2 regions of the Kitasatospora sp. NPDC056651 genome follow, and region 1 is predicted to be linked to the other one. Evidence: predicted binding sites of a transcription regulator. Region 1 holds the regulator's gene; the other holds the start of a gene.

Region 1 (6,137 bases):
GGCGGTGTCGACCTGGAGTTCCTTGGTGGTGCCGAAGGCGGCCTCCTCCAGGGTGATCTCCAGCCGGATCATGGCGTCCTGGCCGCGGCGGGTGCGCGAGCGCGGACCGCGCTGGCCGGCCGCGGCGCCGAAGAAGGCGTCCATGATGTCGGAGAAGCCGAAGCCCGCCGCGCCGGCGCCGAAGCCGCCCGCTCCACCGCCGCCCGGGGACAGCGGATCCCCGCCGAGGTCGTAGACCTGGCGCTTCTGCGGATCGGAGAGCACCTCGTAGGCGGCGTTGATCTCCTTGAACCGCTCCTGCGTCTTCGGGTCCGGGTTGACGTCCGGGTGCAGTTCGCGTGCCAGGCGCCGGAACGCCTTCTTGATCTCGTCCTGCCCCGCATCCCGTCGGACGCCGAGTACCGCGTAGTAGTCCGTGGCCACCAAATGCTCCGCTTGTTCCGCCTGTAGTAGTGCTGCGACTGGTAGCCGGTCCGCCGGATTTCCGACGGAACCGGCCGATTGCTAGGACTCGGCCAGGATCTGGCCCACGTACCGCGCCACCGCCCGCACCGCCCCCATTGTGCCCGGGTAGTCCATCCGGGTCGGACCGATCACGCCCAGTTTGGCCACGCTCTCGTCGCCCGAACCGTAGCCGACCGAAACGACCGAGGTGGAATTCAGCCCCTCGTAAGCGTTCTCCCGGCCGATCCGGACCGTCATCGCGGCGTCCCCGGTCTCACCCAGGAGGCGGAGCAGGATGACCTGCTCCTCCAGGGCCTCCAGCACCGGCTGGATGGTGAGCGGGAAGTCGTGTCCGAAGCGGGTCAGGTTGGCCGTGCCGGCCAGCATGATCCGCTCCTCGTTGTGTTCGGCGAGCGTCTCGAACAGGGTCACCAGGACCGTACTGACGGTCGGCCGGTCGGCCTGTTCGAACAGCGCCGGCAGTTCCTCCAGCAGCCCCGGGACCTCCGGGAGGCGCCGACCGGCGGCCCTCGCGTTGATCCGGGCCCGCAGGTCCGACAGGAGCGTCTCCCCGACCGTGCCCGGGCAGTCGACCATCCGCTGCTCGACCCGGCCGGTGTTCGTGATCAGCACCAGCATCACCTTCACCGGGGCCAGCGCCACCAGCTCGATGTGCCGGACGGTGGAGCGGGTCAGCGAGGGGTACTGCACCACCGCGACCTGCCGGGTCAGCTGGGCGAGCAGCCGCACCGTGCGGGCCACCACGTCGTCCAGGTCGACCGCGCCTTCCAGGAAGTGCCGGATGGCCCGGCGCTCGGGGGCGCTCATCGGCTTGACCTCGGCGAGCTTGTCGACGAAGAGGCGGTACCCCTTGTCGGTCGGGATGCGGCCGGCACTGGTGTGCGGCTGGTGGATGTAACCCTCCTCCTCCAGCGCCGCCATGTCGTTGCGGACGGTCGCCGGGGAGACCCCGAGGTTGTGCCGCTCCACCAGGGCCTTGGAGCCGACCGGCTCCTCGGTGCCCACGTAGTCCTGCACGATCGCGCGGAGCACGGCGAGCTTGCGTTCGTCCAGCTGGCGGACCTCACCGGCCATGGGGCACGCACCTCCGTCTTCGCACGTTGTCCGTCTGCGTCCCTTGCTGCGGACCGCTCCCGGCGGCCCCGGCCCTGGCACTCTGAACGCACGAGTGCCAGAACCGTACCTGCCAGTGTAAGGCCCGGGTCCTACGGCAGGAACGGCCCGACCGGCGTGATCCTCCCCGCAGTTCCGGACCGGGCCCGCCGGACCCGGCAGTTCGATCCTCCTGGCGCGGGGGTGGTGCCGGGAGGCCGTCCGGGTGGCAGCATCGAAAGCGACGGCGAACGGAGGAGCAAGCGATGTCGAGCTCGGGCCAGCACTCCCGATTCGCGCCCGACCGCGGCCTGACCGGCCGCATGGTCGCGACGATGTTCGTGATCGGGCTGCTGTACGTGGGTTTCACCGGCCTGCTGATCGTGCTGCTGCGCGGCGCCTGGCCACTGATCGTGCTGATCTCGGGCGGCCTGTTCGTCGCCCAGTTCTGGTTCAGCGACAAGATCACCGAACGGGCGATGGGCGCCCACCAGGTGTCCCCGGAGCAGTTCCCCCAGCTGCACGGCACCATCGACCGGCTCTGCGCGCTGGCCGACATGCCCAAACCGCGGGTGGCCGTCGCCGACAACGACATGCCGAACGCCTTCGCCACCGGCCGCAACCCGCAGAACGCGGTGGTCTGCGTGACCACCGGGCTGCTGCGCCGGCTGGAGCCGGAGGAGCTGGAGGGCGTCCTCGCCCACGAGCTGTCGCACGTCGCCCACCGGGACGTCGCGGTGATGACGATCGCCGGGTTCCTCGGCGTCCTCGCCGGGGCGATGACCAGGATCGCCGTGTACGGCGGGTTCATGGGCGGCGGGCGCAACAACAACGACCAGAACGCGGCCATCCTCGCGCTGATCGTCCCGCTGGTGTCGATGCTCGTGTACGCGATCAGCTTCCTGCTCACCCGGCTGCTGTCCCGCTACCGCGAGCTGGCCGCGGACCGGGCCGCCGCCCAGCTCACCGGGCGGCCCAGCGCGCTGGCCTCCGCGCTGACCAAGGTGACCGGGCAGATCGCGGCCATCCCCAGCAAGGACCTGCGCCAGGCGCAGCCGTACAACGCCTTCTACTTCGCCCCCGCGCTGAGCGCCCGGGAGGCCGCCTCGCAGCTGTTCTCCACCCACCCGACGCTGGAGAAGCGGCTGGAGCAGCTGGCGAGGATCTCCGAGCAGCTCGGCCACTGAGCCCCTCCCCGAAAGGACCACCGTGGGATTCCTGGACACCCTGTTCGGCCGCAGCAAGCCCGTCAAGCCCGACCTGGACCAGCTGTTCGGCGTGCCGTCCGCCGCGCTCACCCTGGAGGCCGGGGCCGGGTTCACCCCCACCGGGCTCGGCTCGGTCTGCTTCGCGGCCGTCGAGGGCGCGGCCTTCGTCCAGGTCGAGCAACAGGTCCGGGCGCTGCTGGACGCCGACACCGAGCGCGGCGGCGTCCCGGTGGAGGCCTCCAAGGACGGCTACGGCTACTCCTGGCTGCTCGCCCGGCACCTGCCCGAGGAGCTGCCGGAGCTGGTGAACGACCTGCACGCGGTCAACAGCGAGCTGGAGGCGAACGGCTTCGGGCCGCAGCTGCTCTGCTCGCTGGTGGGCTTCCGCGACCCGCAGGGGCAGTCGCTGGCGCTGGTGTACCTCTACAAGCGGGGCACGTTCTACCCCTTCGCCCCGATGCCGGGCGGCGGGGAGCGGCGCAACAGCCCGCTGGAGCTCCAGGTCAACGCGATGCTGGGGAACGACCTGCGGCTGGAGAAGGACCTGAGCCGCTGGTTCCCGGTCTGGGGCGCGCCGGGCCTCTGAGGAGCCGCCCGGCACGCCCCGTCCGCCCTGGCGGGCCCGCTACGACCGTGCGGCTACGACGTGCGGCTACGACACCGCGCTGACGGCCAGTCCGAACAGGAACCGGACCGCCAGGACGCAACCGAGCAGCAGGAACCCGCACACGAGCAGCAGCCCGGCCATCCAGGCCAGGTCGACGAGCCGGTCCCCGGCGGTTCGCGGGACGTCCCAGGGGTCGCCGGACTCGTCCCGGAGGAGTTCCGGGGCGGGCAGCGGGCCCGCGAGGCCCAGACGCATGTGCTCCTCGGAGCAGTACGTCCGGGTGAGCAGCTCGGCGCAGCGGCGGTCGATCTCCAGGGACAGCCACCCCTCGGGCAGCTCCAGGCGCCCGCCGGCCGTCGTCCTGGACTCGGTCCGGCCGCAGACCTCGCACCGCTCCAGGTCCTCGCCGTCCTCGCCGTCGCCCTCGTCGTCGCCCTCCGGTCCGTCCGGCTCCGGCTGCCCGCCGTCGGCGCCCGGGGCCGCTGCGGCGGCCTGTGCGGCGACCTGTGCGGCGGCCGTCCCGGTGTCCCTGGTGTTCGCCAGCTCCGCCGCGACGAAGAGGCCGAAGGCGACCGCGAGGGTGATCACGGAGACGGCGGCGTACTGCGGCCGGCTGTCCTTCACGAAGCCGAAGGCCGCCCCGGAGAGCGCGAGGAAGAGGAGGGTCCCGGCCCGGACGGCACGGGATTGGAAGCGGTGCATGCGGTGATCATGCCAGCGCCCGGTCCCTATGATCACCCGTATGCGCAGCCGCCAGTACGGACCGGACCTGACCCCGCCGTGGAAGAAGCAACAGCCCGCCCCGGAGGTGCCCGCCGAGCGGGACCTGGTGGTCGAGGAGGCGGCGACGGGCTTCTGCGGGGCGGTGGTGCGCTGCGAGAAGACCGCCGAGGGGTTCACCGTCACCCTGGAGGACCGGTTCGGCAAGCACCGGGTGTTCCCGATGGTCCCGCGCGGCTTCCTGCTGGAGGGCCGGGCGGTCACGCTCATCCGCCCGGCCGGCCCGGCCCCCTCCCGGGCGCCCGGGCGCACCGCCTCCGGCTCGGTCGCCGTCCCCGGCGCCCGCGCCCGGGTCGCCCGCGAGTCGCGCATCTACGTCGAGGGCCGGCACGACGCGGAGCTGGTCGAGCGGGTCTGGGGCGACGACCTGCGGATCGAGGGCGTGGTCGTCGAGTACCTGCGCGGCATCGACGACCTGCCCGCGATCGTCGCCGACTTCGCCCCCGGCCCGGGCCGGCGCCTCGGCGTCCTGGTCGACCACCTGCTCCCCGGCACCAAGGAGCACCGCATCGCCGCCCAGGTCACCGGCGACGCGGTGCTGGTCGTCGGCCACCCCTACATCGACATCTGGCAGGCCGTGAAGCCCGCCAGCGTCGGCATCCCCGGCTGGCCCGCCGTCCCCCGGGGCGAGGACTGGAAGGAGGGCACCTGCCGCCGCCTCGGCTGGCCTGTGGACACCCCGGCGGCCTGGAAGCACATCCTGTCGAAGGTGGACTCCTACAAGGACCTTGAGCCCGAACTCCTCGGCCGGGTCGAGGAGTTGATCGACTTCACCGCCCTGCCGGAGTGACGGGGAACGGTCGCCGCGCCCCAGACCACCGACGACCATGACGGCGCGACGCCTCGGACCCCGTCACCCGGTCATCGATGGCGGTCATTGCGCGCTCCCTCCGACGGCTGACACCACGTTGACGACACTCAGTCCACCAGGTCACGTACCACCGCGTCGGCGAGCAGCCGGCCCCGGAGGGTGAGGACGGCGCGGCCCCGCTCGTAGGGGGCGGGGGCGAGGAGGCCGTCGGCGAGGTGCCGGGCGGCGGCCTCGCGGCCGGTGGCGGTGAGGAGGTCGAGGGCGACGCCCTCGACCAGGCGCAGTTCGAGGAGGACGCGTTCGACGCGGCGGTCCTCGTCGGCCAGCACCTCGCGGGCCTGGGCCGGGGTGCGGTGCTCGGCGAGGGCCCGGGCGTAGGCGGCGGGGTGCTTGGCGTTCCACCAGCGGACGCCGCCGACGTGGCTGTGGGCGCCGGGGCCGGCGCCCCACCAGTCGGCGCCGGTCCAGTAGAGCTCGTTGTGGCGGCAGCGGCCCTCGGGGGTGGTCGCCCAGTTGGAGACCTCGTACCAGGAGTAGCCGGCGGCGGCGAGCGCCTCCTCGGCGATCAGGTAGCGGTCGGCGTGCACGTCGTCGTCGATCATCGGCAGTTCGCCCCGCTTGACCCGGGCGGCCAGTCGGGTGCCCTCCTCGACGATCAGCGAGTAGGCGGAGACGTGGTCGGGCCCGGCGCCGATGGCGGCGTCCAGGGAGGCCCGCCAGTCGTCGTCCGACTCGCCCGGGGTGCCGTAGATGAGGTCGAGGTTGACGTGCTCGAAGCCGGCCGCCCGGGCCTCGGCCACGCAGGCCTCGGGGCGGCCCGGGGTGTGGTGGCGGTCGAGCAGCGCCAGGACGTGCGGGCGGGCGCTCTGCATGCCGAAGGAGATCCGGTTGTAGCCGCCCTCGCGCAGCTCGGCCAGGTAGGCCGGGTCGACCGACTCCGGGTTGGCCTCGGTGGTGACCTCGGCGTCCTCGGCGAGCCCGAACTCCTCGCGGATCGCGGCGAGCATCTTCACCAGGTCGCGGGCCGGCAGCAGGGTCGGGGTGCCGCCGCCGAGGAAGACGGTGCGCACCGGGAGGTCGGTCTGCCCCAGCACCTTCCGGGCGAGGCGGATCTCGGCGACCACGTTGTCCGCGTAGGTGTCCTGCGAGGCGACCGCCCCGGAGGAGCGCAGCT
Region 2 (6,137 bases), on a different contig from region 1:
TAGACCACCCCAGCATCTGCCTGAAGCAGAGTTGGCGCGACCGCTCGGCGGCCGCGGTCCGGCCCCCGGCCACCACACCGGACCGACCCGGTATCTACCCCGGTCGACGCGCGAGAGGACGACTCTCGGCGCCGTCGGGGCTCCACCATGCCCTGCCGCGCTACCAGGCAGCAGGAAGGACCGACCGTGACGGCGCGCCGAACGGTCGACACCGCCGCGGACCCCGCGGCCACCACCGCAGCTCCGGCCCCCGAGGCCCCCGCCCGCGTCGGGTACGGCGAGCTGCTGCGCACACCGGGCGCCTGGACCTTCCTGGCCCCCGCCCTCGTCGCGCGACTGCCGTACGCGATGCTCAGCATGGGCATCCTGCTGCTCGTCACCCAGACCCACGGCTCGTACGGCACCGCCGGTACGGTCACCGCGGTCGCCGCCGTCGCCCAGGCCCTGATCGGGCCGCAGACCGGGCGGCTCGCCGACCGGTACGGGCAGGCCGCGGTGCTGGTGCCGACCGTCCTGGTGCACGCGGCCTCGGTCGGCGCGCTGATCGCGCTCGCCCTCGCCCACGCGCCGGTCTGGAGCCTGTGCCTGGCGGCCGTCCCGGCCGGCGCCAGCGTGCCGCAGGTCGGCGCGATGGTCCGGGCCCGCTGGGTGGCCACGTTCTCCGCGAACGGCCCCTCCGAGGCCTCGGCGGCCCGGGTGGGCACCGCGTTCGCGTTCGAGTCCGTGACGGACGAGTTCACCTTCGTGATCGGCCCGATCCTGGCGTCCGGCATCGCGGCGCTCGCCAACCCGGCCACCGCCCTGGTCGCCGAGGCCTCGCTGACCCTCGCCGGCGGGCTGGCCTTCGCCGCCCAGCGGCGCACCGCCCCGGCCAGGATCGTGCCGGGGCCCGGCGCCAAGCGCGCCTCGGCGCTCGCCTCCCCCGGCGTCCGGCTGCTGGCCGGGGCCTTCCTCGGGGTCGGCGCGGTCTTCGGCGGCACGCAGGTCTCGGTGAACGCCTTCGCCGACTCGGTCGGGCGGCACGCCGCCGGCGGCACCGTGTACGGGATCTTCGCCGGCGGCTCGATGCTGGCCGGGGTGCTGTACGGGATGGTCGGCTGGCGGCGGCCGGTCCAGCAGCGGATGCTGATCAGCTACTCGCTGCTGGTTCTCGGCTGCTCGACGCTGTGGGCGATGCCCGACCTGGTGGCACTGAGCGCCGCCGGGCTGGTCTGCGGGCTGGCCATCGCACCGACCCTGATCAGCGGCTACACCCTGGTCGAGACGCTGGTCGCGGACGGGGCCAAGACCGAGGCCTTCACCTGGCTGACCGGCGCGATCGGGCTGGGACTGGCGGTCGGTTCGATGGCCGCGGGCCGGCTGATCGACGGGCACGGGCCCTCGACCGGGTTCGTGGTGCCGCTGGCCGGGGCCGGGCTGGGGCTGGTCGCGCTGGCCTCGCTGCGGCACCTGCTGGTGGCGCCGAAGGACGGTTCCGCCTCCGGCTCCGGCTCCGGCTCCGGCTCCGGCTCCGCGGCCCGCGGTGGCCCGGAGCGGCTGGTGGGCGCGGTCAACGGCTGAGCCGGGGTGGCCCGGGGGCCGGGTCCGGGCCATCTCACACCGCAGTCGCTGGACTGATCCCGCGGAATGCCGCATCATTGACCATCGTTAGCACTCATCAGGCGAGAGTGCCAGGAGGAAGACAAGTGCCCACGTACCAGTACCAGTGCACCGAGTGCGGCAACGGCCTGGAGGCGGTGCAGAAGTTCACCGACGAGGCGCTGACCACGTGCCCCGACTGCCAGGGACGGCTCCGCAAGGTCTTCTCGGCCGTGGGCGTCGTGTTCAAGGGTTCCGGCTTCTACCGGACCGACAGCCGCTCCTCCTCCAGCAGCTCGGTGGGCACCGGGTCGTCGTCGACCCCCTCGACGCCGTCCTCCTCGTCCACCGGCACCTCGTCGTCGTCGGGCTCCGGCTCCTCGGCCTCGTCCAGCCCGGCTCCGGCCGCGAGCTGACGCCGGCGCCCGGGCACCGTCCCGGACGCCCCGCAGACCACGGGAAGGCCCGTCGGCCCCGCTTCCACGCGGGGGCGGCGGGCCTTCCCGCATGCCCATCGCGGGACCTTCGTCAACCCGGACGGGCTGGACGCACTCGCGCGGGTGTACGAAGTCATCCACAGGGCCGGGTTTTCCACAGGCCTGGGGAAAGAGCTTTCCGAGTTCGCCGGAAACGCCCATCGTGTGGGTCGTCCGGTCCGCGAGGGGCCGGACCGCCGAACACTCCGGAGGTACCCCGTTGACGACCGTGAGCTTCTCCCTCCCCCTGCCCGCGCCCACCGTGCCGCCCCGACAGGAGCTGCCGAGCTTCCCGCCGATCCGGCGCGGCTGCGGCGGGTGGCACCGCTGGCGCAGTGCGGTGCGGCGGCGGGCCGGGGCGCCCGCGCTGGTGCTGCTCGCGGTGGCGGCCGCACTGGCGCTGGGGCCGGCGCGGGCCGGGCTGCCGCCGCCCTCCGGGGGCCCGCTGGGCCGGACGGGTTGTCAGTCCGGGGCCACCGAAGATCACCCGTAACCCGGAAGCGGATTCGTCGTTCGAGGCGGCATGAAGGGCTTCAAGGAATTCCTGCTGCGCGGAAATGTCGTCGAACTCGCCGTGGCCGTGGTCATCGGCGCGGCTTTCACCAACATCGTCAACGCCTTCGTCAAGGGCGTGATCAATCCGATCGTCGGCGCGTTCGGGCCGAAGGACCTCGCGTCCTACAGCTCCTGCCTCAAGGGGCCCTGCGCGCTCGGCCCGACCGGCGAGGTCACGTCCGGAATCCTCATCCTGTGGGGGTCGGTGCTCAGCGCCGCGCTCCAGTTCCTGATCACCGCGGCCTTCGTCTACTACGTCCTGATCGTGCCCATGAACAGGCTGGCCGCGCACCGCAAGAGCGCCGCCGAGGAAGCGGCGGAGGCCGAAGCCAAGGAGGTCGAGCTGCTGACCGAGATCCGTGACGCGCTCGTCGCGCCGCGGCGCTGAGCGGCCGACGCCGTCCGCCCCGACGCTTTCCCGTCCCCGTCCCCGTCACTCAGTCCCCGTGGTGCGGCGGGCGCTGGCTCAGGTACCAGTCCAGCCCCCGCCCACCGCTCTCCGCGGCGCCGGGGCGGTCGCCCCAACCGGAGTCGGTGTCGTCCTTGGACTGCTGGTCCAGCGGATCGCCGAAGACCAGCCGGGCCTTGGTCGCGGCGGCCTTCCGCGGCTCCCGTGCCTGGCTCCGGCCCTCGTCCCGGCCCTCGTCCTGGTTCTTTTCCCGTCCCTGCTCGCTCACGCTGTCCACTCCGTCGTTCGTCCCTTCCCCCCAGCCTAAGAGCCCCGTGGCACGCCTCGGGCCCCGGTGCGGAGCGTTCCGCGCCGGGGCCCGATGAGGGCTCGACCGCTGGGAGGGCTCGACCGCTGGGCCGGCCGGTACGTCAGGCGGCCTCGAAGCCCGCGTGGTCGGCGATCTTCTTCAGCTCGGCCAGCGCGTGCTTCTCGATCTGGCGGATCCGCTCACGGGTGAGGCCGTGCTGCTTGCCCACCTCGGTGAGGGTGCGCTCGCGGCCGTCCTCCATCCCGTAGCGGGAGCGGATGATCGAGGCCGTGCGGTCGTCCAACCGCCCGATCAGGCCGTCCAGTTCCTCCCGGCGGAGCATGACCATCACGGCGTCCTCGGGGGACGTGGCCCCGGTGTCCTCGACGAGGTCACCGAACTGGGTCTCGCCCTCGTCGTCCACCGACATGTTGAGGCTGACCGGGTCGCGCGCCCAGTCCAGCACGTCCTTGATCCGGGCCTCGGTCGTGTCCAGCTCGGCCGCGATCTCGGCCGGCTCCGCCTCGCGGCCCAGCTCCTTGGACTTCTCCCGCTGGACCCGACGGATCCGCCCCAGCTCCTCCACGAGGTGCACGGGGAGCCGGATCGTCCGGGACTGGTCCGCGATGGACCGGGTGATCGCCTGCCGGATCCACCACGTCGCGTACGTGGAGAACTTGAAACCCTTGGCGTAGTCGAACTTCTCGACGGCGCGCACCAAGCCCGCGTTGCCCTCCTGGATGAGGTCCAACAGGGGCAGGCCGCTGCGCGGGTACCGCCGGGCGACGGCAACGACGAGCCGGAGGTTGGAGCGGATGAAGACGTCCTTGGCGGACTCGGCGTCGGCGGCTATCGCCTCCAGCTCCTCGCGCGTGACGCCGTCGGGGAGTCCGCCCTCCTCCAGCAGGTGCTGGGCGTACACGCCGGCCTCGATCCGCAGCGAGAGCTCGACCTCCTCGGCAGCATCGAGCAGGGGCGTCCTGGCGATCTCGTCGAGGTACATGCCGACCAGGTCGCGGTCGGCTTCGAGATTGGTCGGGCGGGCCGCGCGACTCCGGTCGGCCCTGTCGCGAACGACGGCACGGGTGGCCATGCTTGCTCCCTTTGCTGGTGTTGCCGAGGTCTGCCTGCCTGCCCCGCGAGGGCAAGAAGTGCGGGCCCCTGGGGGCTCACACGTAACGATCCAACGAACAGAATCCGGACAACATTCCCAAGTCGCTCAGTTTCTTCCCGCCGATGAAGTATCCTGCCGACTTTCACCCCGACTTCGAACGCTCGGTGACCGGTCGGGCACGTTCCGCGCCGATGCGCGACCGCCCCGGGAGCGACTTCTTCACCCGACCCTCACGCGCTCGACGCCCATCCGTTGAACCCGTGAACGGCCGCGGACGTTCCCCGGATGCCCCGCCTTCCACTCGCGCCCCCACCCCGACGCACGCAGGTCCTCCTCACAAACGATGCCGAATCGCTATCACTCCAGCCCTCGCTCGGCACAGGACACTGGGAAGGTGTCAGCCATGCACCTGACCAACAGCACGACCGTCGCCACTGCGCGTAACCGCAGTCTCCTTCGGGACGCAGCGCTCGCGCTGGGCTGTGCCGCGCTGTTCGGCCTCCTGGCGACCCTGGTCACCGGCCACTGGCGTCCGCTGGCCCGCTTCGACCAGGAGTGGATCGACGAACTCCACACCTACGCCCGGGACCACCGGATCTGGACCGCCTCGGTGCAGACGCTCTCGGACATCGGCGGCACCGTCACGATGCGTACGCTGCTCGGGATCGCGGCCGGGTGGCTCTGGCTGATCGGCGCGCGGGTGCTGTCCGGCTGGGTGGCCGCCCAGACACTGGTCGGCTGGGGCGCCCAGTGGGCGCTGAAGCTGGCCTTCGACCGCCGCCGCCCCTCCTTCACCGATCCGGTCTCGCACGCGGGCGGCCCGGCCTTCCCCTCCGGGCACGCCATGGCCTCGGCGATCACCTGCGCCGTCCTGGTCGGCCTGCTCTGGTACCGGGTCCACCGACGCGGACGCACCGCCGCCTGCCTGGTGGCGGCCGCGACGGTGCTGACCATCGGCTGGACCCGGGTCGCGCTCGGGGTGCACTGGCCCAGTGACGTGCTGGCCGGCTGGCTGGCCGCCGGGATCGTGCTGGGTGCCGTGACCGCCGCGATCCAGCTCTGGCGCCCCGGCGCACTGGCCCGGGACGTACGGCGGGTCAACTGGCGTACCAGGCCCCGGGTCCAGCGGGTCATCGTGTCGGGCGGCCGGCCGTCGCCGGGTGCCACGCCTCCCGATGGGGACGGGCCGGGACTCGGCCGGGGCGGCGCGGACCTGCACGACGCGGACCCGCACGACGCGTTCCTGAGCGATGCGGGCCTGGGCGATCCCGCCGGCCTGGGCGATCCCGTCGGCCGGCCGGACGAGACGGTCCGCTGAGCGCCCCCGGATGTTCCCCGGCTCCGCGCGGCCACACGGCCGTCGCGCCCGCGGGACACCGGGACACCGGGACACTGGGACGGCCGGCAGCCACGGGTCCGGGCCTCCGCCGGGCTCACGAAGCGCGCATCGCCGTCACCGCGCTCAGCCGCGATGCTCCGGCAGGGGTCTCGTCGATCCTGGGAACGGGATGGCCGCGGGCCGTCAGCACGAGGTCGGTTCCATGATCAATCCGCGGGCGGACGGCTGCCCGCCCCGCATCCTCCCCCGGACGTACGCCGGCCCTGACGCCCCCGGCACCCCTTCCCGTACGGCCCCTCTCCCGGGCGGCCGGACCGGACGGAACCCGGCCGGGAACGGCACAGGCCCCCCGCCCGACCGGGCGGAGGGCCTGCGAC

What was found. The regulator HrcA, encoded in region 1, represses chaperone genes, less so after heat shock. The targets are predictions, from matches to a motif close to TTNGCACTCNGNNNNNCNGAGTGCNAA.
Region 2: the regulator HrcA is predicted to act here: its motif matches at 1,648-1,674, upstream of ACFRAR_RS29125 (FmdB family zinc ribbon protein).

What each region holds. Positions count from the first base shown of each region.
Region 1 covers NZ_JBHTWX010000022.1:63,100-69,236, reverse strand. The annotation lists gene dnaJ (molecular chaperone DnaJ) at 1-423, opposite strand, end outside; gene hrcA (heat-inducible transcriptional repressor HrcA) at 505-1,539, opposite strand; gene htpX (zinc metalloprotease HtpX) at 1,824-2,744, shown strand; gene ACFRAR_RS12010 (hypothetical protein) at 2,767-3,351, shown strand; gene ACFRAR_RS12005 (hypothetical protein) at 3,418-4,074, opposite strand; gene ACFRAR_RS12000 (DUF3097 domain-containing protein) at 4,115-4,942, shown strand; gene hemW (radical SAM family heme chaperone HemW) at 5,071-6,137, opposite strand, start outside.
Region 2 covers NZ_JBHTWX010000094.1:27,600-33,736, forward strand. The annotation lists gene ACFRAR_RS29120 (MFS transporter) at 187-1,560, shown strand; gene ACFRAR_RS29125 (FmdB family zinc ribbon protein) at 1,686-1,994, shown strand; gene ACFRAR_RS29130 (hypothetical protein) at 2,275-2,547, shown strand; gene mscL (large conductance mechanosensitive channel protein MscL) at 2,578-2,997, shown strand; gene ACFRAR_RS29140 (hypothetical protein) at 3,047-3,286, opposite strand; gene ACFRAR_RS29145 (sigma-70 family RNA polymerase sigma factor) at 3,429-4,400, opposite strand; gene ACFRAR_RS29150 (phosphatase PAP2 family protein) at 4,825-5,739, shown strand.